DNA from 4 places in the Stenotrophomonas sp. YJH_SMC_119 genome. Region 2 is predicted to be linked to each of the others. Evidence: predicted binding sites of a transcription regulator. Region 2 holds the regulator's gene; each other region holds the start of a gene.
The links. The regulator FliA, encoded in region 2, starts transcription of late flagellar genes. The targets are predictions, from matches to a motif close to TAAAGTTTNNCNNNCNNNGGCCGATAA.

Region 1 (4,341 bases), on a different contig from region 2:
ACCATGGGCGAGATCGTCGCCTCGGTGCAGCGCGTGACCGACATCATGGCCGAGATCTCCGCCGCTTCGCAGGAACAGTCGGCCGGAATCGAGCAGGTCAACCAGACCGTGGTGCAGATGGACGAAACCACGCAGCAGAATGCCGCGCTGGTGGAGGAAGCGACTGCTGCGGCGCGCGCCATGGAAGACCAGGCCGTGCAGCTGGGCGAAGCCGTGGCGCGCTTCCGGCTGGCATCGCAGGGCGTCGCCGCTGCGCCGGCACGCTTGGCAAATGCACCGCAGCCACGTCAGGTCGCGGCCGCCCTGCCCGTCACCAAGGCAGCACCGACACGGCCGCTGCGGGCGTCGGCCGCCCAGCCGGCGCTGGCTGCCGAGGGTGATTGGCAGGAGTTCTGACCCCACGCAGAAAGCATCCGCCCATGGGGTGGATGCACCAGCATGGCGGGCCACGGGGCCAGATCCCTTTCCCACGGGAAAGGGATCTGGCCCCTTATGCATGGAAAGTGATGCAAATCCCACTTCATAATCCAATGAAGAGGCCGATATCCCCATCGAGCCTGCAACAACGCGTGCTGGCGCCCGCCCCTGATCACAGACTCCATGTCCGACGGCCACGACACTGAACTGCATGATGTCCACGCGGCCGACGCCGCGGACGAACGCTTCCTGGTCCGCAACCCCCGCCAGCTGCGGCAGCTGCTGCGCTCGCTGATCGACCAGCGATCACTGATCAACGCGCATATCGACGGCCGGGATCGTTCCTTCCCGACCGCCCTGCTTGATCTCGACGAGGACGAAGACTACCTGCTGCTCGACGGCAGCCCGCAGGAGGCGTCGAACCGTGCCGCCGAGCAGGCCGACCACCTGCTCTGCTTCGCCCAGCTTGAACGTGTCCTTGTGCGGTTCCGCCTGCACGAACTGCAGCGCGTGGACAACGACGGCCACGTCGCCTTCCGCGCCCCGCTGCCGGACGAACTGGTGCATCTGCAGCGCCGTGAGCTGTACCGGCTGGATACCCCGGTCACCGACTCGCCGCATCTGCTGCTGCCACCCGGCGAAGCACGTGCCGAAGCGCTGTCGATGCGGGTGGTGGACATCAGCGGTGGCGGCCTGGCCGTAGTGGTTCCCAACGACTGCGCCGTATTCGGCCTGCAGAAGCGCTACCCGGCGCAGCTGTCGCTGCCCGATGGCCCCGACCTGGACATCGAACTGGTGGTCTGCAACCTGCTGCCACAGCGACAGCCCAATGGCATCGAGGTCAAGCGCGTGGGAATGCGCTTTGACAGCCTGCCGCGCGGCGGCGACAGCGCCATCCAGCGCTACATCTTCCGCATCGACCGCCAGCGCAAGGCGCGCCGCAACGGCGAGCTCTGAGGCCCGTTCGACCGTTCGTGCCGGCCGGCGGCCGGCAACCCGCATGATGCCGTCGCCGGCCAGCGGCCGGCACTACCGATCTTCGGCGGATCCACGCCATATGCGCGTGCCGGCCGCGCCGCGGTAGATCCACGCCATGCGTGGATGCCTCTCCCCCGGCACCTAAAGTCCCCCCACGCGGGGCCGATATCGAGCCTGACACCGGGACTTCCGGCAGAACCAGGACCCCTCGATGAACGACAAGACCAGCTCCGCCGCCAGCGCCGGTGGCGAATTCCTCAGCTTCACCCTCGGCGCCGAGCACTACGGCGTGGACATCCTCAAGGTGCAGGAGATCCGTGGCTACGATGCGGTCACCCGCGTGCCGGACGCCCCGGATTACATCAAGGGTGTGATCAACCTGCGCGGCACCATCGTGCCGGTCATCGACCTGCGCTTGAAGCTGCGCCTGGACAACGCCCGCTACGACGCCTTCACCGTGATGATCGTGCTCAACGTCGAAGACCGCGTGGTCGGCATCGTGGTCGACAGCGTGTCGGACGTGATCCCGCTGTCGGCCGAGCAGATCCGCCCGACCCCGGAGTTCGGCGCTGCAGTCGACACCCGCTTCATCTCCGGCATCGGCACCCACGACGACCGCATGCTGATCCTGCTGGACATCGAGACCCTGCTCGACAGCGCCGACATGGGCCAGGCCTCCCTCGCCGAAGACGCTGCCGCCTGATCCATCGGACCTGCTTCACGTTCTGGTCACAAAACCCTTCAGTTCCCCCCAGCAGTGCCGATAGGGGGACAGAAGCCGGTCGCGCAGGAGCGCGCGGAACCGGAACGACCATCACCATCCCCGGAGATACACCTCGATGAAGTCCCTGCTTGCGTTCGTTTCGGCCGCTGTCCTGGCCACCACCGCTTCCTCCGCGTTCGCCCAGGCGGCCGACATGATCCCGCCGGAACTGGCCCCGCGTTCGGTCGGCAAGGACGGCATGGTCTGTGGCAAGGTCGAAAAGGCCCGCTACGCAGAAGGTTCCGAAGGCCAGCCGACCTTCCTGTACATGGGCGGTGCCTTCCCGCGCCACACCTTCTCGGCCCGCATCGCCGGCGAGAACCGCGGCAAGTTCTCCTTCCCGCTGGAGACCCTGGAAGGCAAGACCGTGTGCGTGATCGGCAAGATCCAGCGCGACGCCTCGCGCGCGGAAATCGAAGTCAGCTCGCCGGCCGGCCTGAAGCTGGCCAACATCAAGTAATCCGCTGTCCGTCGAACCACGCCGGAGCTTGTGCCGGCGTGGTTTCTGCTGCAACCGGGCCCGACGCCCGGACGCGTCTGCCTTAGGAGATCGCAACGCCCATGCCGTGGATCAACAACCTGAAACTGATGCCGAAGCTGCTGTTGACCTTCGGCGTCCTCCTGCTGGTGATGCTGCTGCAGGGCATCGTCGCCTATCGCGGACTGCATTCGCTGAACAACGTCACCACCGAGTTGGCGGGTTCGCGCATGGAAAGCATCCGCATGGCCGGCGAGATGCGCGGCATGCTGGGCGAGTACCGCAATGCCGCCTACCAGCAGCTGATCCGCGCCAGCGATGACGTCAAGTCCGACGCGCGCAAGCAGGCCGTCGACCTGCGCACCAGCATGGACACGTCGATCAAGGAATACCCGAAGCTTGTCGACAACGCGCAGCAGAAGAAGCTGTTCGATACCTTCGCCAAGGAATGGAAGGACGCCCTGGCCTCCTACGACAGCGTCACCGAGATGCTGGAGCTGGACCTGCCGGACGATGCCATCGATACCTTCGTGGGCGAGACCCGCACCAAGCACCGCAAGGCTGCATCCGCGCTGGAAGCGCTGATCGCCGAAGACAACCGCCTCGCCCGCGCCTCGCGCGAAGAGGCCGCGTCCACCTATTCCGCCTCCGCCGTGCTGACCGTGATCGCCCTGCTGGGCGGCGCCGCGCTCGGCCTGGTGCTGGTCTGGCTGTTCGCGCGCGCCCTCGTCGGCAGCGTGCGTGGCGCCGTGTCGGTTGCCAACGACGTGGCCGGCGGCAAGCTTGATGGCCACATCGACGTCAGCCGCCAGGACGAAGTGGGCGAGCTGATGCAGGCCATGCAGCGCATGCAGCGCGACCTGCGCGAACGCATCGAAACCGACCAGGCCGTTGCCCGCGAGAACCTGCGCATCCGCACCGCGCTGGACTACAGCTCGACCGGTGTCTACCTGACCGATACCAGCAACACCATCGTCTACAGCAACCGCGCCCTGCAGCAGACCCTCAGCCAGTACCAGGATGAAGTACGCCGCGACCTGCCGGACTTCGACGCCCAGGCCTCGTTGATCGGCAAGCCGGTCACCGTGCTGGAACACCGCGGCGAGATGGACCAGACGCTGTTGGGCAACCTGAAGGCCCACGGCGTCGCCCGTCGCCCGATGCAGTACGGCGATGCCCAGTTCGCGCAGGTGGTGTCGACCATCCGCAACGAAGGCGGCGACACCGTCGGCTACGTGGTGGAATGGCGCGACCGCACCCAGGAAGCACTGGTCGAAGCCGAAGTGGCGCGCGTGATCGCCCAGGCCGCCGCCGGCGACCTGTCCGGCCGCATCGACGCCAGCGACAAGGAAGGCTTCTTCCTGCAGCTGGCCCAGCAGATCAACGGCCTGCTGGACGCCAATGCCGGCAGCATCGAACAGATCTCCGGCCTGCTTGCCGCGCTGTCGCAGGGTGACCTGACCGTGCGCATGCACGGCGACTACCAGGGCGTGTTCGCCCGCATGCGCGACGACGCCAACGCCACCGCCGCGCAGCTGAGTGAAATCGTCACCCGCATCAAGCAGTCCAGCCGCGCGATCAGCTCGGCCGCCGGCGAGATCGCCTCGGGCAACAGTGACCTGTCGCGCCGTACCGAGCAGCAGGCCGCCAACCTGGAAGAAACCGCTGCCTCGATGGAGGAACTGACCTCCACCGTGCGCCAGAA
Region 2 (8,315 bases):
CGCACCGGGCCCGGCCGTCACCGCGCCGGCCAACCGCGCCCGCTTCCAGATCGACCCGCCGCACGACACGCATCACGAAAGCGTGCCCCCCGCCGTGCAGCCGCCGCCGCTGCCGGGCGCTGCCATGGCCGATGTCCAGCCTGACATCGCCGCCAGCGAAACGGCAGCGCTCGAAGCCGCCGGCGAAGCCAGCCCGGCCCCCATGCTGGCCCCGGCACCGACGCTGACCGTGGTTGCCCAGGACGACGCCGAGATCCGCCAGCTGCGCCAGGAAGTGGCCGGCATGCGCCAGGTGATCGAGCGCGAGATGAACCGCTTCACCGACGAGCGCCTGCGTGGCAGCCCGGTGCGCGCCACCGCGCTGGACCTGATGGACGAGTACGGTTTCGACGCCGGGCTGGCCCGCGACGTGGCCATGCAGATCCCGCTGGAGACCGAAGCCCATCGTGGCCGCGGCCTGATGCTGGGGCTGATCTCGCGCAAGCTGCCGATCGCCCCGGTCGACCCGCTGGAAGAAGGCGGCGTGATCGCCCTGGTCGGCCCGACCGGCGCCGGCAAGACCACCACCATCGCCAAGCTGGCCTCGCGCTTCGCCGAGAAGCATGCGCCGCGCGATGTGGCCCTGGTGACCACCGACACCACCCGCATCGGCGCCCGCGAGCAGCTGTACGGCTACGGCCGCCAGCTCGGCATCGCGGTGCACGAGGCCAACAGCGGCACCGACCTGGACCAGCTGCTGGAACGCCTGAAGGACTACAAGCTGGTGCTGATCGACACCGCCGGCCTGGGCCCGCGCGACCGCGCGCTGGCCGCGCAGCTGCAGTGGCTGCGCGCCGCCCGCCAGGTACGCACCCTGCTGGTGCTGCCGGCCAACACCAGCTTCGGCGACATGGACGAGGTGGTCCGCCGCTTCGGCGCCGCCAACCTGCAGGGCCTGGTGCTGAGCAAGCTGGACGAGACCGGCCGCTTCGGCAACGCCCTGTCAGTGGCCGTGGACCACGCCCTCCCGATCACCTGGGTGACCGATGGCCAGGACGTTCCGGAGGACCTGCACCGGGCCAGTGCGGCCAATCTCGTACTTCGCCTTGAAGATTTGCGCCGCGCGGCCGATATGCCCTGCAACCCGGAGTTGAACCATGCCGTCGCGTGAGTACGCCAAGCTGACCAAGACCTTCCCGCTGTCGGCCACCCGCAGCGAGCCGCTCGGCCCTGTGCGCACCATTGCCGTCACTGGCGGCAAGGGCGGCGTGGGCAAGACGAATGTGTCCGCCAACCTGGCGGTGGCACTGGCCGGCATGGGCAAGCGCACGCTGCTGCTGGACGCCGACCTGGGCCTGGCCAACATCGACGTGATCCTGGGGCTGAACCCGACCTTCACGCTGGCCGACCTGGTCGCCGGCCGCTGCTCGCTGGACGACGTCATCGTCGAAGGCCCGAACGGCGTGCTGGTGGTGCCGGCCGCGTCCGGCCGCCGGCACATGGCCGAGCTGGCCCCGGCCGAGCACGTCGGCCTGGTCAACGTGTTCTCCGAGCTGGAACGCGAACTGGACATCATGGTGGTGGACACCGCCGCAGGCATCACCGACGGCGTGCTGACCTTCTGCCAGGCCGCGCAGGACACCGTGGTGGTGGTCTGTGACGAGCCGGCCTCGATCACCGACGCCTACGCGCTGATCAAGGTGCTGTCGCGCGAACGCGGCGTGGACCGCATCCAGGTAGTGGCCAACATGGTGCGCGACCCCAACGAGGGCCGCGTGCTGTACGAAAAGCTGACCCGCGTGTGCGAGAAGTTCCTCGCCGATGTCTCGCTGAACTACCTGGGCTGCGTGCCGCAGGACGACTGGCTGCGCCTGTCGGTGCAGCGCCAGCAGCCGGTGGTGAAGGCCTACCCGTCCAGCCCGGCCGCGCTGGCGATCACCGAGATCGCGCGTCGCACCGCACGCTGGCAGGCGCCGACCGAACCGCGTGGCGGCGTCGAGTTCTTCCTCGAGCGCATCCTCAAGCAGCGCGGGGTGGCCGCATGAAAGGCGCAGCCCAGTACAGGGAAGTCCAGCGCTCGGCGGCCAACGAGGTCATCGCCCAGCATTCGGACCTGGTGCGGCGCATCGCCCACCACCTGGCCGCGCGGTTGCCGGCCAGCGTTGAAGTGGACGACCTGATCCAGGCCGGCATGATGGGCCTGATCGAAGCGTCGCGCAGCTACGACGCCGACCAGGGCGCCTCGTTCGAGACCTATGCCTCGATCCGCATCCGCGGTTCGATGATCGACGAGATCCGCCGTGGCGACTGGGTGCCGCGCTCGGTGCACCGCCGTGCACGCGATGCCGCCGCCACCATCCGCCGCCTGGAACAGAGCAGCGGCCGCGCCGCCAGCGCCACCGAAGTGGCCGCAGCGATGGAGATGCCGCTGCCCGAATACCTGCGGTTGATGGAAGACGCCGCCCGTGGCCAGGTGCTGAGCCTGGAGTCGCGCATCGAGGACCAGGGCGAGCTGGACACCGTCGCCCAGGGCGGCCCGACCCCGCAGCAGGTACTGGAGCGTGGTGAGTTCGGCCGCGAGCTGGGCAAGGCCATCGGCCACCTGCCCGAGCGCGAACAGCTGGTGCTCTCGCTCTACTACGAGCAGGAACTGAACCTGAAGGAGATCGGCGCGGTGCTCGGCGTGAGCGAGTCGCGGGTCTGCCAGATCCACGGCCAGGCGGTGCTGCGCCTGCGTGGCCGGCTCAAGATTTTCGAGGCGGCGGACGCCGGCCTGGAAGAATGAACATGCCCGAGGCGGCTGCCCCCGGCCGCCCGGAATGAACAACAAAGGAACTCTGCTTTGAACAAGAACATGCGCATCCTGATCGTCGATGACTTCTCGACCATGCGTCGGATCGTCAAGAACCTGCTGGGCGATCTGGGCTTCACCAATACCGCCGAAGCCGAGGACGGGCATGCCGCGCTGTCGCTGCTGCAGAGCCAGCCGTTCGATTTCGTGGTCACCGACTGGAACATGCCGGTGATGACCGGCATCGAGCTGCTGAAGGCGATCCGTGCCGATGCCAAGCTGAAGACCCTGCCAGTGCTGATGGTCACCGCCGAAGCCAAGCGCGAACAGATCATCGAAGCCGCCCAGAACGGCGTGAACGGCTACATCATCAAGCCGTTCACTGCGCAGACGCTGGAAGAGAAGCTCGGCAAGATCTTCGAACGCTTGGCGGCCAGCGCCTGATGGATACCACGGTCGACAAGAGCGCCCTCGCCCTGCGCCTGCAGGAAGCCCTGGACGCACTCGAGTCCGGTGACGAGGCCGCCTGGCGGCAGCGCATCGACGGACTGGTCGCGCTGCGAACGCAGCCGATGATGAGCGGCCTCTCGCGGCTGGCCCGCGAGCTGGGGCAGGCACTGGGTGAGCTGCCGACCGTGCCCAGCGAGGCCGGTGAGCTGGACGACGCCTGCGCACGCCTGGACCACGTGGTGGCCATGACCGAACAGGCCACGCACCGTACCCTGGACCTGGCCGAGGAATGCCGCAGCCTGACCGAACAGCTGCGTGCTGAAGGCCTGCAGCCGGGCCAGGACGCGCAGCTCGAGCGCATCCGCCACAACCTGACCGAGATCGCCCTGACCCAGAGCTACCAGGACCTGACCGGGCAGATCATCCGTCGCGTGGTCGGCATCGTCCGCCGCGTGCACGAGGGCTTCGGCGCACTCGGCCTGCCGCCGGAACAGCATCGCACCGACCCGGAACTGGCCGGGCCGGCACTGAAGGGACTGGACCGCCACGCGGTCTCGCAGAACGACGCCGACGACCTGTTGTCGGATCTGGGGCTGTAAGCATGAGCGCGGTATCCGACGACATCACTGCCGATTTCATCATCGAGGCACAGGAAATCCTGGATCGCCTGGGCGAACAGCTGGTGTCGCTGGAGCAGGCACCGCAGGACACCGAGCAGCTCAACGCGGTGTTCCGTGGATACCACACGCTCAAGGGCGGTGCCGGCTTCCTTGGCGTCACTGCGATGGTCGAGCTGTGCCACGCCGCTGAAGAGGCCCTGGGCATCGCGCGTGCCGGGCAGGCGGTGCTGCAGGCCCACCACTTCGACGCCGCCCAGCAATCGCTGGACTACCTGCAGTCGATGCTGGACGCCGTGTCCTCCGGCACCGAGCCGGGTTATGCGCCGCCGGACCTGATCGCGCAGTTCGACATGAACGGTGGCACTGCCGCGCCGGTCGCTGCGGCCGCCCCTGCGGCAGCTGGCAGCGACCTGATCACCGACGACGAATTCGAGGCCCTGCTGGACCAGCTGCATGGCGGCAACGCACCGACCGCGGTCGCGCCGGCCAGGAAGGCCGACGACGGCCTGATCAGCGAAGACGAGTTCGAAGCGCTGCTGGACCAGCTGCACGGCGGCGCTGCGCCAGGCGCGAAGCCTGCTGCCACCGTCGCGGCGGCATCTGCCGCTGCACCGCGCCCAGCGCCCGTACCGGCGCCCGCCGCCAAGCCGGCGGCCAAGCCGATGGCCGAGGCCGAGCACACCGTGCGCGTGGACACCAAGCGCCTGGATGCGATCGTCAACCTGATCGGCGAACTGGTGCTTTCCCGCAACCGCCTGAAGACCCTGCGTGCACGCCTGCGCGACGAGGAGCTGGACCGCGCCGTATCGACGCTGGACATCGCCACTGCCCGCCTGCAGTCGGCGGTGATGCGTACCCGCATGCAGCCGGTGGGCAAGGTGTTCTCGCGCTTCCCCAAGGTCGCCCGCGACGTCGCCCGCTCGCTGAAGAAGGAAGTGGACCTGGAGCTGGTCGGCGCCGAAACCGAACTCGACCGCAACCTGGTCGAAGCACTGGCCGATCCGCTGGTGCACCTGGTCCGCAACGCCATCGACCATGGCGTGGAAATGCCCGACCTGCGCGAAGCACAAGGCAAGCCGCGGATGGGCCATGTACGCCTGTCGGCGCAGCAGGAAGGCGACTACGTCAGCATCGAGGTGCAGGACGATGGCGCCGGCATCGACCCGGAGAAGCTGCGCGCGAAGGCGCGTGAGAAAGGCCTGATCGATCCGGAAGCCGCCGCCCGCCTGAGCAGCGAGGAATGCCTGCACCTGGTGTTCCTGCCCGGCTTCTCGACCAAGCAGCAGGTCACCGACATCTCCGGCCGTGGCGTCGGCATGGACGTGGTGCAGTCGCGCATCCGCGAACTGAGCGGCCAGATCCAGATCCAGTCGGAACTGGGTCGTGGCAGCCGCTTCCTGATCCGCGTGCCGCTCACCCTCGCGATCCTGCCGACCCTGCTGGTGCAGGCCGGCGAGGACGTCTACGCGCTACCGCTGGCACGCGTGATGGAAGTGCTGCACGCGCCGCGCACCTCGCTGGGCTGGTTCGATGGCCGCGCCGTGCTTGATCGCCGCTCGCACACCCTGCCGCTGGTCGACCTGCGCCAGTGGCTGGATGTGACGCCGGCCGCGTCAACCCTGCTGACCATCGTGGTGCTGCAGGCCGGCGAAGCGCGCTTCGGCCTGGTCGTGGACCAGGTGCGCGGGCGCGAGGAAGTGGTCATCAAGCCACTGCCAAAAGCCCTGCGCGGCCTGCGCGGTTATGCCGGTGCAACGTTGATCGGCGATGGTCGCATGGCACTGATCCTGGACGTGGACGGCATACGCTGAACGCCGCCGGGCAAGGCCCGGCGACCCGAATACTGTGACTACCGTCTGTACGCATTCTCCCGGTGTCTCAAGTCCCATTCATACAAGCCGATACCGGAACCATGGATAGACTCAGCCTCATTGGACTCTTTCTCGCCCTGGCCTCGCTGGTCGGTGGCAGCATCCTCAAGGGCGCCGGCCTGGCGTCGCTGTGGTCGCCTGCGGCGTTCGTGATCGTCATCGTCGGTACCGTTGCCGCGATCCTGCTTCACACCTCGCCGGCGGTGTTCAAGCATGCGTTCAAGATCGTGCGCTGGGTCGTGCGCCCGCCGCACAGCGATCGCCGCGAACTGATCCAGCAGATCGTCGAGTGGAGCAACATCGCCCGCCGCCAGGGCCTGCTGGGCCTGGAATCGCAGGTGGAAGCGCAGCAGGACCCGTTCCTGCGCAAGGGCCTGCAGCTGCTGGTGGACGGCGTTGAACCCGAATCGATGCGTCACATGCTGGAGATCGAACTGGGCAGCCAGGAGCACCAGGACCAGGCCGGTGCCAAGGTCTTCGAAGCGATGGGCATCTACGCGCCCACGCTCGGCATCATCGGTGCCGTGCTCGGCCTGATCGCGGTGATGAAGAACCTGGCCGACCCGAGCAAACTCGGCCACGGCATCGCCGCCGCGTTCACCGCCACCATCTACGGCATCGCCTCGGCCAATCTGCTGTTCCTGCCGATCTCCGCCAAGCTCAAGAGCGTGATCTCGCACAACACCCGCGACCGCGAAATGGTCATTGAAGGCCTGATTTCGATCGCCCAGGGCGAGAACCCGCGCAACATCGAAACCAACCTCTCCGGCTTCCTGCACTGACATGGCCCGCCGCAAGCACCACGAAGAGCACGCCAACCATGAAGCATGGGCGATCCCCTATGCCGACCTGATGACGTTGCTGCTCGCCTTCTTCGTGGTCATGTACGCGATCTCCTCGGTCAACGAGGGCAAGTACCGGATCATGGCCGACGCGCTCACCGATGCCTTCGGCGGCGCACCGCGCACCATCAATCCGGTGCAGGTGGGTAACAAGCAGGTGCAGGGTGGCGGCTGGGACAGCCCCTCGGTGATCAAGTCCGGCACCAAGATCGGCCCCTCCGCGCCCGCGCCGTCGCACGACCCGACCCTGCTGCCGTCGATGGCCTCGCAGATGCGCATGCCGGTCTCCGTGCACAACCAGGAGCAGATCGCCCGTGCCGAGCGCCAGCTCAACAGCATCGCCGACCGCCTCACCGCCGCACTGGCGCCGCTGATCGACCGCGGCATGATCAGCGTGCGCCGCACCGAGTTGTGGATCGAAGTGGAGATCAACAGCGACATCCTGTTCCCCACCGGCTCGGCCGCGCTGGACGTGCATGCACGGCAGACGCTGGCCAGCCTGGCCGAGGTGCTGCGCGACGTGCCCAACAGCGTGCGCGTGGAAGGCCATACCGACAACGTGCCGATCGCCACCGCCACCTTCCCTTCGAACTGGGAACTGTCGGCCGGACGCGCCGCCAGCGTGGTGCACCTGTTCGCCGACCAGGGCGTGCAGCCATCGCGGCTGGCGATGGTTGGCTATGGCCAGTTCCGTCCGCGCGAAGAGAACGACAGCGCGCAGGGGCGCAACCGCAACCGCCGGGTGATGGTCATCATCCTGGCCGACACCTCGCATTCGGTGGATCCGCTTGGCCAGCGCCTCAACGCGGCCACCGGCGCCGTCGACGACAGCACCACCGAACAGGCCGCCGCAACTCCGGCTACCGCCCCCACCTCCCCCATCGCACCGGTGAAGTTGCCGCCGGTGCCGGCTGGCAGCCGCGTCGGCGCCGCCGTTCCCCCGGCAATGAAGGAGTAATCCGATGCGCATCTGGGCAGTCGCCAACCAGAAGGGCGGAGTCGGCAAGACCACCACCACCCTCGCCCTCGGCCGTGGCCTGGCCGCCCTTGGCCATCGCGTGCTGCTGATCGACCTCGATCCGCATGCCTCGCTCAGCCGCGCCTTCGGCGTGCCGGTGGATCCGCCGCCGGCCGGCGTACTGGAACTGTTCGGCGCCCCGCCGGCCGATCTTTCCAGCCTGTGCCATGCCAGCAGCATCCACGGCCTGGACTACGTCTGCGCGCAGTCGGCGCTGGCCACGCTGGAGCGCCGCAGCGCCAACCAGCCCGGCCTCGGCCTGGCCCTGCAGAACGCACTGGCGCGTCACCAGGGCCAGCACGACTACATCCTGCTGGACTGTGCCCCCACCCTTGGCCTGTTGATGATCAACGCACTGGCCGCTGCCGACCGCCTGATCATTCCCACCCAGGCCGAGCCGCTGGCCCTGCATGGCCTGGACGGCATGGTCCGCACCGGCGAGATGGTCGAGCGCTCGCGCCGCCGCCCGCTGCCGATCTCGATCCTGCCGACCCTGTTCGACCGCCGCACCCGCGCCGGCAACGAGTCGCTGCGCACGATGCAGGATCGCCATGGCACCCGCGTGTGGGAAGACGCCATCCCGATCGACACCCGCATCAGCAATGCCGCAGGCCTGACCCTGCCCAGCGTTGGTGAGGACTACCCGGGCCGCGGCCTGGCCGCCTATCGCCGCGCACTGAACTGGATCCTCGTTGAGGATGCCCGTGCCCTGGAGCAGGCCGCATGAACAGCACCGGCGTACTG
Region 3 (8,315 bases), on a different contig from region 2:
GGACGTGCGCGGTTTCCTGCAGCGGGTACCGGTGGATTATCCGATCGTGATCGAGACCCCGGGGCCGCGCGATGCCAGCGTGCAGCTGGGCAATACCCAGGGCCTGCTGCCCTACAGCGTGCTGTTCGATGCGCAGGGGCGGCTGGTGAAGGCAAAGCTGGGACCGTTCGCCCACGGCGAGATCGACAGCTGGGTGAAGTGAGGGTGTTTTTTGCAGGGCTTGCAGCCCTGCACCCTGCTCAATGCAACGGCAACAGCCAGAGCCAAAGCCAAAGCGGGCTTCCCGTGGGATGGCGGGGCGCTGTGGCTGTGCAGGACACGCCGTAAACCCGTCCGTGGGGGCTCGATGGCGCCATCCATGGCGCCAACGGTCCTGCACAGCCACACCGCCCCACCTTCGACAGATTCCGGCGGCTGTTGGTAGGTGTCGACCTTGGTCGACACATCTGTCAGATATCGATATTCAGAACGGAATCAGACCCCGTGCCGACCAACGGTCGGCACCTACCAAAGCAGAACGCCGTTCCGACAGATCGCAGGAAACTGTCGAAGGCGGGGTGGGTCCGGTTGAGGGGGCGTGAGCCGCATGGATGCGGCGACCGAGCTTACATGGGTGAGGGCGCTTTGCTTGCGAAGCACTGCTTCGCAAGCGCCCGAACGCACAGCCGCCAGCGGCTGGGCCGGGCCCCGGAGGGGGACTTGCAGCGTCCCCCTCAACCGGACCCACCCCGCCAACCCACGGGAAGCCAGCTTTTGACGTTGACGTTGCTCCGGCTTGTAGCGGGTGCAGGGCTGCAAAGCCCTGCAACAAAACCCTCCTTGACCGTAGCCCGTCCGCCACGGAGAATTCCGCGACTAATTCTCATTTGCTGTTGCGCAGGATGCGGGCGGCAGCCTTCCAGGCCCTCCTCCTTCCATGTTCAAGAACGTCCTGTTCCAACTGCACTGGCTGCTGGGCATCACCGCCGGTGCCGTATTGGCCGTGATGGGCCTCAGCGGCGCCGCGCTGTCCTTCGAGGACGAACTGCTGCGGGCGGCCAATCCCGGCTTCGCCGAGATCGCCGAGCACCATGCCGATGGCCAGCTTCCACTTGCGCTCAGCGAACTGGTGCCGCTGCTGCAGGCCGGCGGTGATCGCCCCCTGCAGCGCCTGCGCGTGGACGCCACCGGGCAGCGGCCCTCGGTGGCACGCTTCGCTGGTGGCAAGGAACACTGGGTCTACTTCGACCCGTACAGCGGCGAGCGCTTCAGTGCCTTGCGTGGGCAGGCGTTCTTCGACTTCGTCGAGGACCTGCACCGCCACCTCGCCGCGGGCGAGCGCGGCAAGTGGATCACCGGCAGCTGTGCGATCGCGCTGCTGTTCTTCACCCTGTCCGGTCTTTACCTGCGCTGGCCGCGCCGCTGGTGGCACTGGCGCAGCTGGCTGGCGGTGGAATGGAAACGCAGCGGCCGTGGCTTCCTGTGGAGCCTGCACTCGGTGGTCGGCACCTGGGTGCTGCTGATCTACCTGATGAGTGCGCTGACCGGCCTGTGGTGGTCCTTCGACTGGTATCGCAGTGCCGCCAATACGCTGCTTGGCGTCGCACCGGCCGCCAAGCACAAGGTCGCCACCGGCGCCACCCTGAACCTGGAGCGCATCGAAGCCACGCTGTATGCCCTGCCCGGCGTGCACACCGGCTACATCGACCTGCGCCTGCCGGAAAAGCCTGGCCAGGCGCTCAACGTGCGGGTGATGGCTGGCGATCCGTCACAGCGCGGTGGCCACCATGACCGTGCACATGATCTGCTGCAGCTGGATCCGGCCAGCGGGGCAATCCTCGATTCGCGCCCCTACGCGCGCCAGGGCGCCGGCGCGCAGCTGGCCACCAGCGTGTTCGCATTGCACTCGGGCAGCTACTTCGGCATGCCCGGGCGTGTCGTGGTGATGCTCAGCAGTCTGGCCATGAGCCTGTTCTTCATCACCGGCTGGATGCTGTACCTGGACCGCCGCCGCAGCCAGCGTGCCGCGCGCGGGCTGCGCCGGTCGCTGCCGGTTGCCACCGATGATGGCCGCGCACCTTGGCTGGTCGTGCATGCCAGCCAGAGCGGGCTGGGCGAGCAGCTGGCCTGGCGTGCCGCCGCGCAGCTGCAGGCCGCTGGCCATGGCGTGCAGGTACTGCCATTGGCCCGGGTCGATGCCACGCAGCTCGCGCGCACTGCGCAGGCATTGTTCGTGCTGAGCACCTTCGGCGATGGCGAACCGCCGGATGCGGCACGGGGCGCTGCGCGGCGGCTGCTGGCACAAGCGCCCGATCTGTCGGGCCTGCAGTTCGGCCTGCTCGCCCTGGGTGACCGCCAGTACCCGCATTACTGCGGCTTTGGCCGCCAATTCGATGGCTGGCTGCTGGGCAACGGCGCACGTGCGCTGTTCGAGCGCATCGATGTCGATGCCGCCGCGATACCGGCGCTGCGCCAGTGGCAGCAACATCTCGGCGCGCTGACCGGCATCGCCACCGATGACAGCGTGTTGCCGGCCGCGACGCAGATGCACGAGTGGCGCCTGCTCGGCCGTGACCGCCTCAATCCAGGCAGCATGGGCGGCGCCATCTGGCGCATCCGTCTTGCGCCACCGGCCGATGTGCAGTGGCAGGCGGGCGACATCCTGCACATCGCGCCCCGCCACAACGCGCGGCACGCCGCTGCGGTGCTGAAGGCACATGGGCTGGATCCCCAGCAGCCGCTGCTGATTGACGGCCAGCCGCGCACGCTGTTGGCGCTGGCCAGCGAGCGCGAGCTGCCCGATGCCGATGCTGCGCTGGCGGTGCAGGATGCGTGCCTCTGGCTGGCAGGGCTGCCACTGCTGCCGGGGCGCGAGTACTCCATCGCATCCTGTACGGATAACAGTGCGGTCGAACTGGTGGTGCGGCTGGTCCATGACGAAACCGGACGCACCGGCCTGGGTTCGGGCTGGCTGTCGCTGCATGCGCCGGTCGGTGCCAGCATCGTGGCCCGCGTGCACCGCAACCCCGGTTTCCATCGCGTTGGCGGTGCGCCGATGGTGCTGATCGGCAATGGCACCGGCATCGCGGGCCTGCGCAGCCTGCTGCGCGAAGCCGCGCATGCAGGTGAACACGGGCACTGGCTGCTGTTCGGCGAACGCCAGCGCGCGCACGACTTCCTGTTCGCCGATGAGATCGAAGCGTGGCAGGCCGATGGCCATCTCGCGCGGGTGGACCTGGCGTTCTCGCGCGATGGTGAGGGCGGCTATGTGCAGGATCGCCTGCGTGCAGCAGCCGATGCCCTGCGCGACTGGATGCAGCGTGGTGCGGTCATCCACGTCTGCGGTTCGCTGCTGGGCATGGCCGAAGGCGTGGACCAGGTGCTGCGCGAAGCACTGGGTGATGAAGAAGTGGAAACGCTGCTGGAGACCGGGCGCTACCGTCGCGACGTGTATTGAGCCACAAGGGTAGTGCCGGCCAGCGGCCGGCACTACCGGAGCACGATCAGGCCGCAGCGCGCGCCTGTGGCATCGACTGCAACTGGAACGCGCCCACCGCTTCGGCCAGCGCGTGTACCTGCGCCTGCATCTGCGCGGTGGAGGCACCAGCCTCTTCCACCAGGCTGGCGTTGCGCTGGGTGCTGGCTTCCATCTGCACGATGGTCTGCTTCACCTGCGCGATGCCGGCATGCTGGTCCTGCGATGCACTGCGGATACCGGCCAGCAGCTCGGCCAGCTGCTGCACGCTGCCAACGATCTCGCCCATCGTGATGCCCGCCTGCTCGACCTGCTGGTTGCCCTGGCCAACACGCGCCACCGAATCCTCGATCAGTCCTTTGATCTGCTTGGCCGCTTCGGCACTGCGCTGGGCCAGCAGGCGCACTTCCGCAGCCACCACGGCGAAGCTGCGGCCCTGCTCACCTGCGCGCGCTGCTTCCACCGCGGCATTCAGCGCGAGGATGTTGGTCTGGAAAGCGATGCCATCGATCAGCTGGGTGATGTCGCCGATCCGCCGCGAGGCCTCGCTGATGCCATGCATGGTCGCGACCACCTGGCCGACGGCCTCGCCACCGCGCTGGGCCACCGCGGCCGCCCCCTGCACCAGGGCATCGGCGCGGCCCGCGGCATCGGCGTTGCGGCCAACGGTGTCGGTCAACTCGTGCATCGACGCTGTCGTCTCTTCAAGGTTGGCCGCCTGCTGTTCGGTACGCTGCGACAGATCATGGTGACCGGCAACGATCTCACCCACACCGGTGTCGAGGCTGGACGTCGCCTGCTGGATGCGGGTGACGATGCGGCCCAGTTGCGCGACCGTGGCGTTGGCATCGTCGCGCATGCGTGCGAACACGCCCTGCAGCTCACCTTCCATGCGCACGCTGAGGTCACCACGGGCCAGCGCCGCCAGAAGCGCCTGCAGATCGCCGAGGTTGGTCTCGAAGGTCGCCAGCAGGCGGTTGATGCTGGTCGACAACGTGCGCACGAAGCCCTGTTTTCCCTCCAGCGCGATGCGGCCGTGCAGGTCGCCATGTGCGGCGGCGTCGACCAGTGCTGCCACTTCGGTTTCCAGCAGCGTTTCCAGCGCGCGGCTGCGCCACTCCACTGCCACGCCGAGGAAATGCCCTTCGTCGGTGATGGCATTGGCGATCAACTGGTAGCGGACGCCGGCATGACCGATCTCGCGCTCCTCGCGCTGGCGCACGCAAGCCAGACTGGCCAGTGCCGGATGCAGGCGTACCGCATCGCTCCCCACCAGATCTTCAAGCCGGAGTGCAAGCTGCTGCAGCAGCGCCGGATTGGCGTACGCCACCAGGCCTTCGGCATCGATCACCATCAAGCCGGCCTGTGCGCTGTCCAATGCCTGGCGCACGCGGGTGTTGACGCGGGCCACCGCACGCTCGGTCTCGATGCGCGCGCGCAGGCGCTGCTGCATGTCGACCAGGCGCTGGGCCAGCTGGCCGATTTCATCGTTGGCGTTGTAGACGCGCAGGGTGGTTTCGAGACGGTCGTCGGCGATGTCGCTGGCGAAACGCAGGGTGTCCTGGATCGGCTGGCGCACCGCACGCAGCACCAGCACCAGGCTGGTGATCAGCACGCCGGCCACCAGCAGCAGGGTCAGTGCGAACACCACGCTCATGGTGCGCGCGCCGGCCTGCTGGCGTGCCTGCGCCCTGCCCAGCGCCGCCACCTGTGCCTGCTGGAATGCGGCCAACGCCGGCGCTACGCCCGTGGCGGTATCCAGCAGCGACTGCGCTTCCACATCCAGGCCGACGCGGGCAGCGGTATACCCCAGCAGTGCGGCCTGATACGCCTCCATCCCGGTGCGCAGGGTGTCCTGCACATCCGCAGGCAGGCCCGCCAGCGCGAGGTCGAACGGCAGCTTCTCCTCGCTGGCGCGGTCGGCGTGGGTGGAATCACCGTCGAGCAGCAGCAGTGCCTCCTGCCTTCGCATCTTCTGCAGGGACAGCGCCAGCGCGGGCCGCTGCTGCACATCCACCTGCGCCTGCAGGGTGTCGGCGGCCTGCTGCAGCTGCGCAGCGAGGCCGGCATCACCACGGCCCATCTCGTCGACCCGTTCGAACAGGGCGGCCACACCCTGCGAGAACGCGTCGGCGGCTTCGGTCAGCGCCTGCAGGGCCTTGCGCCGGCCCGCATCCATCGGCATCGCGCGCAGCGCCTGCAGATCGGTCTGCAACGCCTTCTGCGTGGCCAACAGCTGCGCGCGGTCGGCATCATCGAAACTGCGTGCATACTGGGTCTGCAGGCGACGCGCTTCGGCCACCCGCGTGGACAGGCTGGCAGCCAGATCGCTGCCGCGCTGGTAGCTGGCCTGGCTGCGCGCAGCCAGTGCGTTGGCATGGCCAGTCCAGGCGTAGACAGCAGCGATCGCCACCAGGCCCAGGCCGCAGATCCACAGTGTGGCCTTGAGCTTGTTGGCCACGCTGAGCCGATGTGGCTGCAGCCAGCGCAGCAGCCCGGGGGACGCCGAGTGCAACGCAGCAAGGCGCGTGCGCAGGGACCGGAGGTGGGGGACAACGGCCGACATGACAGACTCCAGGCGGAAAGACGCACCTGTATCGGCCTGACTCAGGACAACTTTAGCGCTTTCTTCGTCTGCGTCCCCCCATCGCTGGTGGACGCGGCCTTTGTACCGGGTGCAGGCGACGGAGGCATGACACGGCCGCCGCGCTTGACCTCAACCCCGGTTGGGGGAGCACAGTGGACATCCCTCCCCCGCCCGGTGTCTCCATGACGACGCTCGATGTCCCCCGCTACCTGCAGCGCCTGCAGCTGGATGCACCGCCACCGCGGACCCTGGCCGGCCTGACCCTGCTGCAGCAGCGCCACAACGCACTGCTGCCCTTCGAGACCCTCAGCTGCCTGCTGCGCGATGCGGTGCCGATCGACCTGGACAGCGTGCAGCGCAAGCTGCTCGACGAGCGCCGCGGTGGTTACTGCTTCGAACTCAATGGCGGGTTGCTGGCGCTGCTGCAGGCATTGGGCTTCGATGCGCAGCCATTGAGCGCGCGGGTACTGCTGGCCGCCCAGGACGGCGAACTGACCGCGCGTACCCACCTGCTGCTGCGCGTGAACGTAGACAGCGGCGACTGGCTGGTGGATGCCGGTTTCGGCAGCCTGACCCCGACCGTGCCGCTGCGCCTGCATGATCCGCAGCCGCAGGCCACGCCGCACGAACGCTATCTGCTGCAGCGCCTGCCCGACGAGGGTGATTTCGTGCTGTCGGCCGAGTCCAACGATGGTTGGCGGGCGATGTATCGGTTCGACCTGCAGGCGCCGGCACCGATCGACAACGTGGTGGGCAACTGGTACGTGTGCACCCATCCCGATTCCAGTTTCCCCGGGCAGCTGCGCGCGTCGCTGACCGGGCCGGACTGGCGCCGCACCATCGGCAGCGGCAACTACACCGAGTATCGCCCCGGGCAGGCACCGGACAAGCGCCCGCTGCATGATGTGGGTGATGTGCGTGCCGTGCTGCAACAGCGCTTCGGCATGCAGCTACCGGACGACCCGCGACTGGACCCGGCCATCAATGACTGGCTGCAGCGCTCGCGCGCCGCGACCTTGTAGGGCCGAGCCCATGCTCGGCTGAGCTGGAGCGGCTGGGCCAACAGCAGCCGAGCGTGGTCTCGGCTCTACAGAGCAGCGCGCGCCTGCAGCGCAATGCGATTGCCTTCGCTGTCGCGGATCTCGGCCACGCGCCAGTCGCCCGCATCGGCGGGTCCGAAGCACAGCTCGGCGCCCGCTTGCAGTGCTCGCTCCAGGCTCGCATCCAGGTCATCGACGCCGATGTAGACGCGCGCCCCCTGTTCGGAAGGCCGGTAGTCCGCGCCGAGCACCAGCGCAATGCTGGCACCGGCGGCCTCATCGGAGAACGGCAGGTAGGCCATCCGGCAGTCGTGCAGCACCACAGGTTCGTCCACCGCGACCTGCAGCCACCGCTGGTAGAACGTGATGGCACGGTCCAGGTCACTGGCCGGGATTTCCACATGCAGGATCGGGTTCACTGGCACTCCTTGCTCGGTCCACTCAGATGATGCGCAGGGTAATCGCCTTCAGCACCGCACGGGTGCGATCGCGGGTGCCCAGCTTGTCGAGTATGGCGGACACGTAGTTCTTCACCGTGCCCTCGGCCAGGAACAGGCTGCGCGCGATCTCCTTGTTGCTGTAGCCACCGGCCAGCAAGCGCAGGATCGCCACCTCGCGTTCCCCGAAGGTATCGGTGGGCGGTGCTTCATCGTGGAAGCGGTAGCGGGCGCGTACCGGCTCGGTGCTGACCGGCAGCAGCAGGGTTTCGCCAGCGGCGACGCGCTCGATCGCCTCGCGCAGGTCTGCGGGTGCGGCGTCCTTGAGCAGGAAGCCCTGTGCGCCGGCCTCGCTGGCACGCAGCAGCAGGTCACTTTCATCAAAGGTCGTCAGCAGCAGCCACGGCGTGGCATCGCCGCGCGCGCGCAGCTGGCGCACTGCCTCGATGCCGTCCATCCCGGGCATGCGGATGTCACTGAGCACAACATCCACGCGCTGGGTGGACAGCGCGTCCAGCAACGCCTGGCCCTCCTCGGCCTCCAGCGCCACGTCCACGCCCAACCCCTGCAACAACGCACGCAGCCCGGCGCGGACCAGCGCCTGGTCGTCGGCCAGGGCAACACGGATCGCGCTGCCGTTCATGCCGGCACCCAGGCGGTCAGGTGCATGCCGCCCTGTGCGGTGCGGGCCAGTTCCAACTGGCCACGCACTGCGCCCAGGCGCTCACGCATGCCGGCGATGCCGTTGCCCTCGCGGATACGCTCGGCGCGCTGGCCGTCGTCACGGATGTCGATAC
Region 4 (8,315 bases), on a different contig from region 2:
TGATCATCAGGATCTCGCGCGCCCGCTGTCGGCGGTCGGCCATGCTCTCGGCCACGGTCACCGCCAGCTGGTCCTGCGGATCGTTCATCGCCTGCGTGCAGACCGTGGCCATGCGCACCTGCTGGCCATTGAGGTTGCCGTCGTACAGCGCCGGATGCACGCCGGTGCAGTCCTGCGAAGGGGCATACGGGCTGAAGTCGGCATTGCCGCTGAGCGTACCCATGCGGCTGCTGTCGACGTTGAAGTAGCGATGGCCGTCGGGGTCGTACTCGATCAGGAAGCGCGCCTGCGGCGACAGGTCGCTGGTCACCGGCATGGTGCTCAGCATCTGCGCGAACGAATGCGTGTCGTCGATCAGGTTGCGGTCGTGGATGCGGTTGGAATAGTCCAGCGCAACGTAGTAGGCCAGGATCGTGTTGAAGGTGAGCAGGCCCAGCATCGGCAGCGCCAGGAAGGCGAGCAGGCGCCGGCGCAGGCTGGGCGGTCCACTGATCACGGGGTGCTGTCGTCCTGCGCGTCTTCCAGCATGTAGCCCAGCCCGCGCACGGTGCGGATGCCCATGCCGCCGGGCTGCAGCTTGCGGCGCAGGCGGTGCAGGGCGATGTCCAGGCCGTTGTCGGTCAGGTCCTGGCCCCAGTCGCACAGCGCTTCCACCAACTGCGCGCGTGACACGATGCGCTCGGCGCGCACTGCCAGTGCCGACAGCAGGCCGAACTCGCGTGCGGTCAGTTCCAGCGACTGGTCGTCGATCCACACCCGATGCCCGGCCAGGTCGATGCGAAGGCGGCCGATGCGCAGGTCCGGGTTGCCATTGCTGGTGACCCGGCGCAGCTGGGCGCGCACGCGCGCTTCGAACTCGTCCAGCGCGAACGGCTTGACCAGGTAGTCATCGGCACCCAGGTCGAGCACACGCACGCGCTCGGCCAGGCCGTCACGGGCGGTCACCACCAGCACTGCGAGGCCATCACCGCGCTGGCGCAGGCGCTGCAGCACGTCGCGGCCATCCAGCTGCGGCAGCCCCAGGTCCAGTACCAGCAGCGCGTACTGCGTCGAGCCCAGTGCAGCATCGGCGTGCGCACCGTTGTCGACGTGGTCGACCACGTGCCCCTGCCGGCGCAGCGAGGCGCACAGGCCGGAGGCGATATCCGGGTCGTCTTCAGCAATCAGAACGCGCATGCGCGGGGCTCCTGTAACGGTCAGGCCCACCGGATGGACGGGGTGGGCCTCTCGGCTGCCGAGGGTAGCCGCAAACCGGCTGCAGGTGGAGCGCGCCGGCACCTCCCGGCACCGTCGCGCTGTCCCTCCATTCAGTCCTGCAGGCCCGGCTCACCCAGCGCCAGCGGCACCCGCGAACCATCCAGCAGGCCACGGCTGAGCTTGCCACCCTCGATGAACAGCAGTTCGCCGTTCTCGCCGTTCTTGATGCTGCTGTCGATGGCGATCACGCGGTCGCCGTGGAAGCTGCTGACGTGCGGCATCGAGGTATGGCCAACCACGATGCGCTTGAGCTGCAGGCGGTCGAGCACAGCCTGCACACCCGCGGTGTCGAGGCGGCCATCGAAATAGCCGCGGTACCAGATCGGGCTGGTCTTGCCGTCATACAGCGGTGCGGTGGCCGGGTCGGCCTTCACTTCGGCCTTGGGCAGGCCCAGCGAGGCCTGATAGGCCGCGTTGGTGCGTGCCGGGTCCAGCGCCAGCTGCACCGCCTCGGGCGAGATGCCGCCGTGCAGGAACAGGGTATCGCCGATCTTCAGCAGCACCGGGCGGGTGCGCAGCCACTGGCCGATCACCGAGTCGGCGCCATACAGTTGCGGGTAGCTGCGGCCGAGCAGCTGGGCGCTGCGCAGGTATTTCGGGTTGACGTAGCGCAGGTCGTCGTACAGCACCATGGTCTCGTGGTTGCCGAGCACGAAGTGCACCGCGCCGCCGGCGGCGGCCGCCTGCTGCTGCAGGCCATACAGCAGCCAGAAGGCTTCGGTTACCTGCGGGCCGCGGTCGAACACATCGCCGGCGATGACCAGGGTGTCCTTGCCCAGCGCCCAGCGGTCCTGTGCGTCGATGACCTGGTGGGCACGCAGCAGGCGCACCAGCAGCCCGTACTGGCCGTGGATGTCGGACAGCGCCACGATGCGCGGCACGGCCGGCAGCACGGAGACCGACGGAGCATTCGGGGCGGCCACGTGCACGCTGTGTTCGTAGCCGCAACGCGGGGTGATGTCGGTGCCTGCGGCCTGCGTGGCAAGTGTGTGCGACTCGACCTTGTCGTCGCAGATCCATCTGGCCTGCAGCTGGTTGCCCTGGCGGAACACATAGGGTCCATCGGCCTGTACGTGGTCGGCGGGCGCGGCAACCTCGCGGGCCTGCGTGGTTGCTGTGGCGCAGGCCAGCAGCGGCAACAGCAGGGCGGTCAGCAGGGAAGGGCGACAGCGCGACATCGGCGGCATCCAGCGGCGGAAAGATCCGATGCTAACCGGCGCGGGCGTCCGTCGGTGTGCGCGAATGGGCGGATCAGGTGTCGCGCCCGTCGTCCTTGAGCTTGCGCACGCGGGTGGCAGTGGGCTGAAGCGGCTGGTCATCGCGCCCGCGCGGCTGCATGTAGGGCAGCGGCCGCCGCGTCGCCAATTCGATCAGCTGCGAATGGCCTTCGCCTGCACCGAAGCGATGGCGCTCTCCCCACTGGCGCAGTGCGACCAGCAGCGGGAACAGTTCCAGGCCTGCGGCGGTGAGCACGTACTCCTGGTAGGCCGATCCATCGGAGGCTGACTGCAGCTGCAGGATGCCGGCCTCGACCAGCCGGCGCAGGCGGTCGCTGAGGATGTTGCGCGCCGCGCCGAGGCTGCGCTGGAAATCACCGAAGCGGGTGATGCCGTCGAACGCGTCGCGGATCACCAGCAATGCCCAGCGGTCACCGAGCAGGTCGGCACTGCGGGCTACAGGGCAGGGGCTGTCGGCGTGCATGCTGGGTATCTCCGAATGTGGTTGCAGTTTAAAACCAATGGCGATAGCCTGCATCTGGTTTCAAATTGCAACCATATGATGAGTGCGACATCGCTTCCCCGCCCGCTGCTGGTCCTGCTTGCGGCTGCCGCCGGCGCCAGCGTCGCCAACGTCTACTACGCGCAGCCGCTGCTGGATCAGCTTGCACGCGCCTTTGCGCTGGACCGGGCCGTGGCCGGCGCAGTGCTGGCTGCCACCCAGGCCGGCAGCGTGCTGGCGTTGCTTGGCCTGCTGCCGCTGGCGGACCGCGGCGACCGGCGACGCCTGCTGCGGCTGCAGTTGATCGCGCTGGTGCTGGCCCTGTTGTGGCTGGCGGCGTCACGCACGGCGAGCTGGCTGTTGTCGGGCATGCTGCTGGCAGGCTTGCTGGGCACCGCGCTGACCCAAGGCCTGATTGCCTATACCGCCATGCTGGCACCGCCCGAGCAGCGCGGTCGCGTGGTTGGTGTGGTGCAGGGCGGCGTGTTCATCGGCCTGCTGCTGGCGCGCGTGGTGTCCGGTACGGTGGCGGCGGCCTTTGGCTGGCAGAGGGTCTACCTGCTGTCAGCGGTGGTGATGGCGGCGTTGGCGGCGCTGCTGTGGCGGCGCCTGCCCGCAGTACCGGTGCCGTCGGTCCCTCCACGCTGGCGCGAGCTGCTGGGCTCGATGCTGGGCATGCTGCGCCGCGATCGAACGCTGCGCGAGCGCGGGCCGCTGGCATTGCTGCTGTTTGCCGGCCTCAATGTGTTCTGGGCGGCGGCACCCTTGCCGCTGTCGGCACCGCCGCTGCACTGGTCAACCGCAGCCATCGGCGCGCTCGGCCTGGCCGGCGTGGTCGGTGCGCTGATGGCGGCGCGGGTCGGACACTGGATGGACCGTGGTTTCGCGCATCGGGTCAGCCTCGGCGCGCTGTTGTTGATGCTGGTCGCGTGGTGGCCGCTGCTGGGCCTGCCGCATTCGCTGTCCCTGCTGTTGCTGGGTGTGGTCGTGCTCGACCTGGGCGGCCAGGCACTCCATGTCTCGAACCAGGCATCGTTGCTGCGTGCACCGGCAGAACAGCATGGGCGCCTGGTGGCGTTGTACATGCTGTTCTATGCGGTGGGCAGCGGTGCGGGAGCGGCGGCGGGGCCCTGGATGCAGGTGCGGCATGGCTGGCCCGCAGTGTGCCTGCTGGGGGCGGGCATCGCGTTGCTGGCGCTGCTGTGGTGGGCAGCATGGCGGGTGGTGGCGTTCAATGCATCGGCTGGCGCGCGAACCGGTAGAGTCGACTGTCGGTAGAGTCGACTGTCAGTCGACTGCTCTTCGTTCCGACGGCGAAAAATCCCGCGCTGCGCGCGATAGTCGACCAGCGGTCGACTCTACCTGTCCTGCCGTCATCGCTGCAGTGCACGCCGCCCCGGGGCTTCCTGCAGGTCCGCGCTGGCGACCACCACGCGGTTGCGGCCGCTGCGCTTGGCCTCGTACATCGCCGCGTCTGCGCGTGCCATCAACCGCTCGTAGTCCGGATGACCATCGTGACCGGCCACGCCGATGCTGGCGGTCAGTTCCAGCACCTGGCCATTGGCCAGCGCTACCGGTGATTGTGCGATCTGCCGGCGCAGGCTCTCGGCGATCACGGTCGCCTGCGACTCGCTGGCGGCCACCAGCACCACCACGAATTCTTCGCCGCCATAGCGGAACAGGTAGTCGCTGCCACGCGTGAGCTGGCCGAGCAGGCCGGCCACGTGCTGCAACGCACGGTCGCCGGCATCGTGGCCATGGCCGTCGTTGATTGCCTTGAAATGATCCAGGTCGAGCAGCAGCAGCGAGAACGGTGTGCGGTTGCGCGTGGCCAGCTCGATCTCCCTGCGCAGCACGGTGGGCAGGAAGCGACGGTTGAGCAGGTTGGTCAGCGCGTCGCTGCCGGCATCCAGTTCGCCGATGCGCTCGAACAGCAGCGTCATCAGGGTGCGGATGGCGGCCAGGTCCTCGCGGATGGCCGGCAGCACCGCCAGTCGCTGCGCCGGAGCATCGCCACTCGCGCGCTGCAGGTGGCCGTCAATGCGGGCCATCAACTGGCCCACCTGCTGCGTTTCGCTGCTTTCGCCGAAGCTGGGGATGCCCTTGTGGGTGAACCACAGGCCGAACTCCGAGGTGGCCAGGCTGGCGTTGTCGCTGGCCTGCACGTGGCCGGCGAGGGCGTAGAGCAGGGCGTTCTCCCAGTCCAGCAGCAATGCGCGCTGGCGCTCGCGTTCGGTACCGACGTTCTGTACCAGCGAGAACAGCCGGTAGGCGGCGTCGGCACGGGTGGAGCGCTCGCGCGCATGGGTGTAGGCCAGGGTCATGCCTTCCATGGCGATGTCCATGATCGCGCTGAGGCAGGCGATGGCGGCGAACGCGGTCGCGCTGTCGGGCGCGTCGTCCCGCAGGCGCACGAACAGCTCGTGCTTGAGCACGCGCGCACCGCGGGTGACCAGGTCGACCGGGATGCCGACCCGTGCGTGTACGTCGCCGATCACCCGCTGCGAGGCGACCGTGGTGGCGATGCCAGCGGCGTCGGTGGTCAGCAGCTGTACCAGCCAGCGCTGCATGGCCGGCTGCAGGCGCTGCTTGACCTGGTCGTGGGACAGGAAGCGGCGTGCGCGCCCGTCGTGCAGCAGCACTTCGTAAAAGCGCTGGGCCAGCGCGGGTGGGGCATCGGTGGCAGCGGCCTTGAGCAGCGCGGTGGCGGCAGGGCCGGCCTGTAGCAGGCATTGCTGCCAGGCCTCGGCCAGCGGCTGGCTGGCATCGTCCAGTTGGGGTGGTTCCACGTCGATCTCTGACTGCGTACGGCAAACCACGGGTATCGGCCGCGGCGGCATACGGTTGATGGCGGGGTAGCCGGGCAGTTTACGCGCGGTGCAGGCTTGCACGGTGCGCAAAGCACATCGACGCCGCTGCGGCAATGAGTGAACGCATTTGAGAATCACTCGCATTGATGGGAGAATGCGCGCACGGAGCGGGCTGCAGGTGCCTGCAGGACGGCTCCGCCTCCCCCCTCGTCGTTGCCTCAAGCCCTTTGCCAGAGGCCCCGCAGCCCTGCCAGAAGGTCCTGATCATGTCTCCTGCCGTTGTCCATTCACCGCGCCCGCTGGCGCTTGCCGTCGCCGCCCTGCTGGCGGGCAGCGCCCTGACCGCCCAGGCCGAAACCGACGCCACCGATATCGACACGGTGCACGTCACCGCCTCGCAGATCGCGCGCCAGGCACTGGGTACCTCGACCATCACCGCCGAGGATATCGCCCGGCGCCCGCCAGCCAACGACATCGCCGAGCTGTTGCGGACCATGCCGGGCGTCAACCTGACCGGCAACAGCGCCTCGGGCCAGTACGGCAACAACCGCCAGATCGACCTGCGTGGCATGGGCCCGGAAAACACCCTGATCCTGGTCGATGGCAAGCGCATCGGCGCACGCGATGCCGTGCGCATGGGGCGCAGCGGCGAGCGCAATACCCGCGGTGACACCAACTGGGTGCCGGCGGAAATGATCGAGCGCATCGAAGTGCTGCGCGGCCCGGCGGCGGCACGCTATGGCTCCGGTGCCTCCGGCGGCGTGGTCAACATCATCACCAAGCGCCCGACCGGCGACCTGACCGGTGCGGTGGACCTGTATGGGCTGGTGCCCGAACACAGCGCCGAAGGTGGCAGCGAACGCGTCGGCCTGCAGCTGAGTGGGCCGATGACCGACACCCTGTCGTTCCGCCTGTACGGCAATCTCAACAAGACCGACGCGGACTCGCTGGAGCTCAACCGCCAGTACGCTACCAACCCCAACGCGGTGCCGCCGGCCGGCCGCGAGGGCGTCAAGAACCGCGATGTCAACGCGCTGCTGCGCTGGGACGTGACCGCCAACCAGGTGGTGGAGTTCGAAGCCGGCACCAGCCGCCAGGGCAACATCTACGCTGGTGATCGCGCGGTCAGCACCACCGGTACCTCGACCGGCGTTGACCTGGCGGCACTGGCCGAGGGCGAAGCGGAGACCAACCGCATGTACCGCAACACCGGCGCGATCACCCATCGTGGCCGCTGGGGCGACGTGACCTCGCGGGTGACAGCTGCGGTGGAGGCGGTGAACAACTCACGCATCAACGAAGGCCTGGCCGGTGGCCCGGAAGGCAGCTTCAACGGCACCGACTGGTCGACCTCGCGACTGCGCAACTACCAGTTGGACGGCGAAGTGAGCTTCCCGACCACGCTGGGTGGTGCCGAGAACATCTGGACGCTTGGCTTTGAATACCTGGACAGCCGCCTGACCGACCCGTACTCGATGAGCCAGTCCAGCAGCAGCGGCGGCGGCATCCCGGGGCTGTCGGGCGATCGTGCGCGGGGCAAGGCCGATGCGCAGACCACCGCCGTGTTCGTCGAAGACAACATCTACCTGGGTGAGCGCTGGATCGTTACCCCGGGCCTGCGCTTCGACCACCACAGCCAGTTCGGCAACAACACCAGCCCCAGCCTCAACGCGCAGTTCCGCATCAACGGCGACTGGGTGGTGAAGGGCGGCATCGCCCGGGCGTTCAAGGCGCCGAACCTGTACCAGTCGAATCCGGACTATCTGTATTACACCCGTGGCAATGGCTGCCCGAATGCACTGCCGAGCCTGGGCGCCGGCTGCTACATGCGCGGCAATGCGGACCTGAAGGCGGAAACCAGCCTGAACAAGGAACTCGGCATCGAGTGGGCACCGCAGAGCGGCTGGCAGGCCTCGTTGACGTACTTCCATAACGACTACAAGGACAAGATCCAGGCCGGCTACACCCAGATCGGCCTGACTGCCGACACCAGGGGCCGGATCTTCCGCTGGGAGAACGCGCCGAAGGCGATCGTGCAGGGGCTGGAAGGCAACCTGGTGATCCCGCTGCTGGGCGAGCAGGGCAACCGCCTGAAGTGGAGCAACAACTTCACCTACATGGTGGAGAACGAGAACAAGCGCACCGGCCAGCCGCTGTCGGTGATTCCGAAGTACACCGTCAACACGATGCTGGACTGGCAGGCCACCGACAAGCTGTCGCTGCTGCTGACCGGCACGTTCTACGGCAAGCAGAAGCCGGCCACCACCAACATCAACAATGATCCGCGCTGCACCGGCAGCTGCGACCCATCGATCGCACTGCAGGATCGCGGTGCGTACAACATCTGGGGCGTGAGCGCGCGCTACAAGGTGACCGAGACGGTCAGCTTCGGCTTCGGCGTGAACAACCTGGCCGACAAGCGCCTGTTCCGCGAGGCCAACAGCAGCGATGCCGGCGCGGCGACCTACAACGAGCCGGGCCGCGCGTACTGGGCCAGCCTGCGCTTCGGGTTCTGACCCGATGAGGCCT

Region 1: the regulator FliA is predicted to act here: its motif matches at 1,538-1,564, upstream of AC5P6S_RS20960 (chemotaxis protein CheW).
Region 3: the regulator FliA is predicted to act here: its motif matches at 6,049-6,075, upstream of AC5P6S_RS12770 (methyl-accepting chemotaxis protein).
Region 4: the regulator FliA is predicted to act here: its motif matches at 5,798-5,824, upstream of AC5P6S_RS20410 (GGDEF domain-containing protein).

Annotation. Positions count from the first base shown of each region.
Region 1 covers NZ_JCAFRP010000029.1:131-4,471, forward strand. Annotated here, with positions in the region: partial or broken gene AC5P6S_RS20950 (methyl-accepting chemotaxis protein) at 1-396, shown strand, start outside; gene AC5P6S_RS20955 (flagellar brake protein) at 601-1,374, shown strand; gene AC5P6S_RS20960 (chemotaxis protein CheW) at 1,607-2,098, shown strand; gene AC5P6S_RS20965 (hypothetical protein) at 2,235-2,618, shown strand; partial or broken gene AC5P6S_RS20970 (methyl-accepting chemotaxis protein) at 2,720-4,341, shown strand, end outside.
Region 2 covers NZ_JCAFRP010000020.1:30,084-38,398, forward strand. Annotated here, with positions in the region: gene flhF (flagellar biosynthesis GTPase FlhF) at 1-1,150, shown strand, start outside; gene AC5P6S_RS20065 (MinD/ParA family ATP-binding protein) at 1,137-2,024, shown strand; gene AC5P6S_RS20070 (RNA polymerase sigma factor FliA) at 2,021-2,764, shown strand; gene cheY (chemotaxis response regulator CheY) at 2,822-3,214, shown strand; gene AC5P6S_RS20080 (protein phosphatase CheZ) at 3,214-3,819, shown strand; gene AC5P6S_RS20085 (chemotaxis protein CheA) at 3,822-5,651, shown strand; gene AC5P6S_RS20090 (flagellar motor protein) at 5,753-6,493, shown strand; gene motD (flagellar motor protein MotD) at 6,495-7,511, shown strand; gene AC5P6S_RS20100 (ParA family protein) at 7,516-8,298, shown strand; gene AC5P6S_RS20105 (chemotaxis protein CheW) at 8,295-8,315, shown strand, end outside.
Region 3 covers NZ_JCAFRP010000007.1:138,561-146,875, reverse strand. Annotated here, with positions in the region: gene AC5P6S_RS12780 (TlpA family protein disulfide reductase) at 1-202, shown strand, start outside; gene AC5P6S_RS12775 (PepSY domain-containing protein) at 917-3,436, shown strand; gene AC5P6S_RS12770 (methyl-accepting chemotaxis protein) at 3,483-6,020, opposite strand; gene AC5P6S_RS12765 (arylamine N-acetyltransferase family protein) at 6,224-7,063, shown strand; gene AC5P6S_RS12760 (VOC family protein) at 7,129-7,500, opposite strand; gene AC5P6S_RS12755 (response regulator transcription factor) at 7,523-8,161, opposite strand; gene AC5P6S_RS12750 (sensor histidine kinase) at 8,158-8,315, opposite strand, start outside.
Region 4 covers NZ_JCAFRP010000022.1:20,531-28,845, forward strand. Annotated here, with positions in the region: gene AC5P6S_RS20385 (sensor histidine kinase) at 1-496, opposite strand, end outside; gene AC5P6S_RS20390 (response regulator) at 493-1,176, opposite strand; gene AC5P6S_RS20395 (metallophosphoesterase) at 1,308-2,435, opposite strand; gene AC5P6S_RS20400 (winged helix-turn-helix transcriptional regulator) at 2,509-2,958, opposite strand; gene AC5P6S_RS20405 (MFS transporter) at 3,034-4,254, shown strand; gene AC5P6S_RS20410 (GGDEF domain-containing protein) at 4,350-5,765, opposite strand; gene AC5P6S_RS20415 (TonB-dependent siderophore receptor) at 6,053-8,302, shown strand.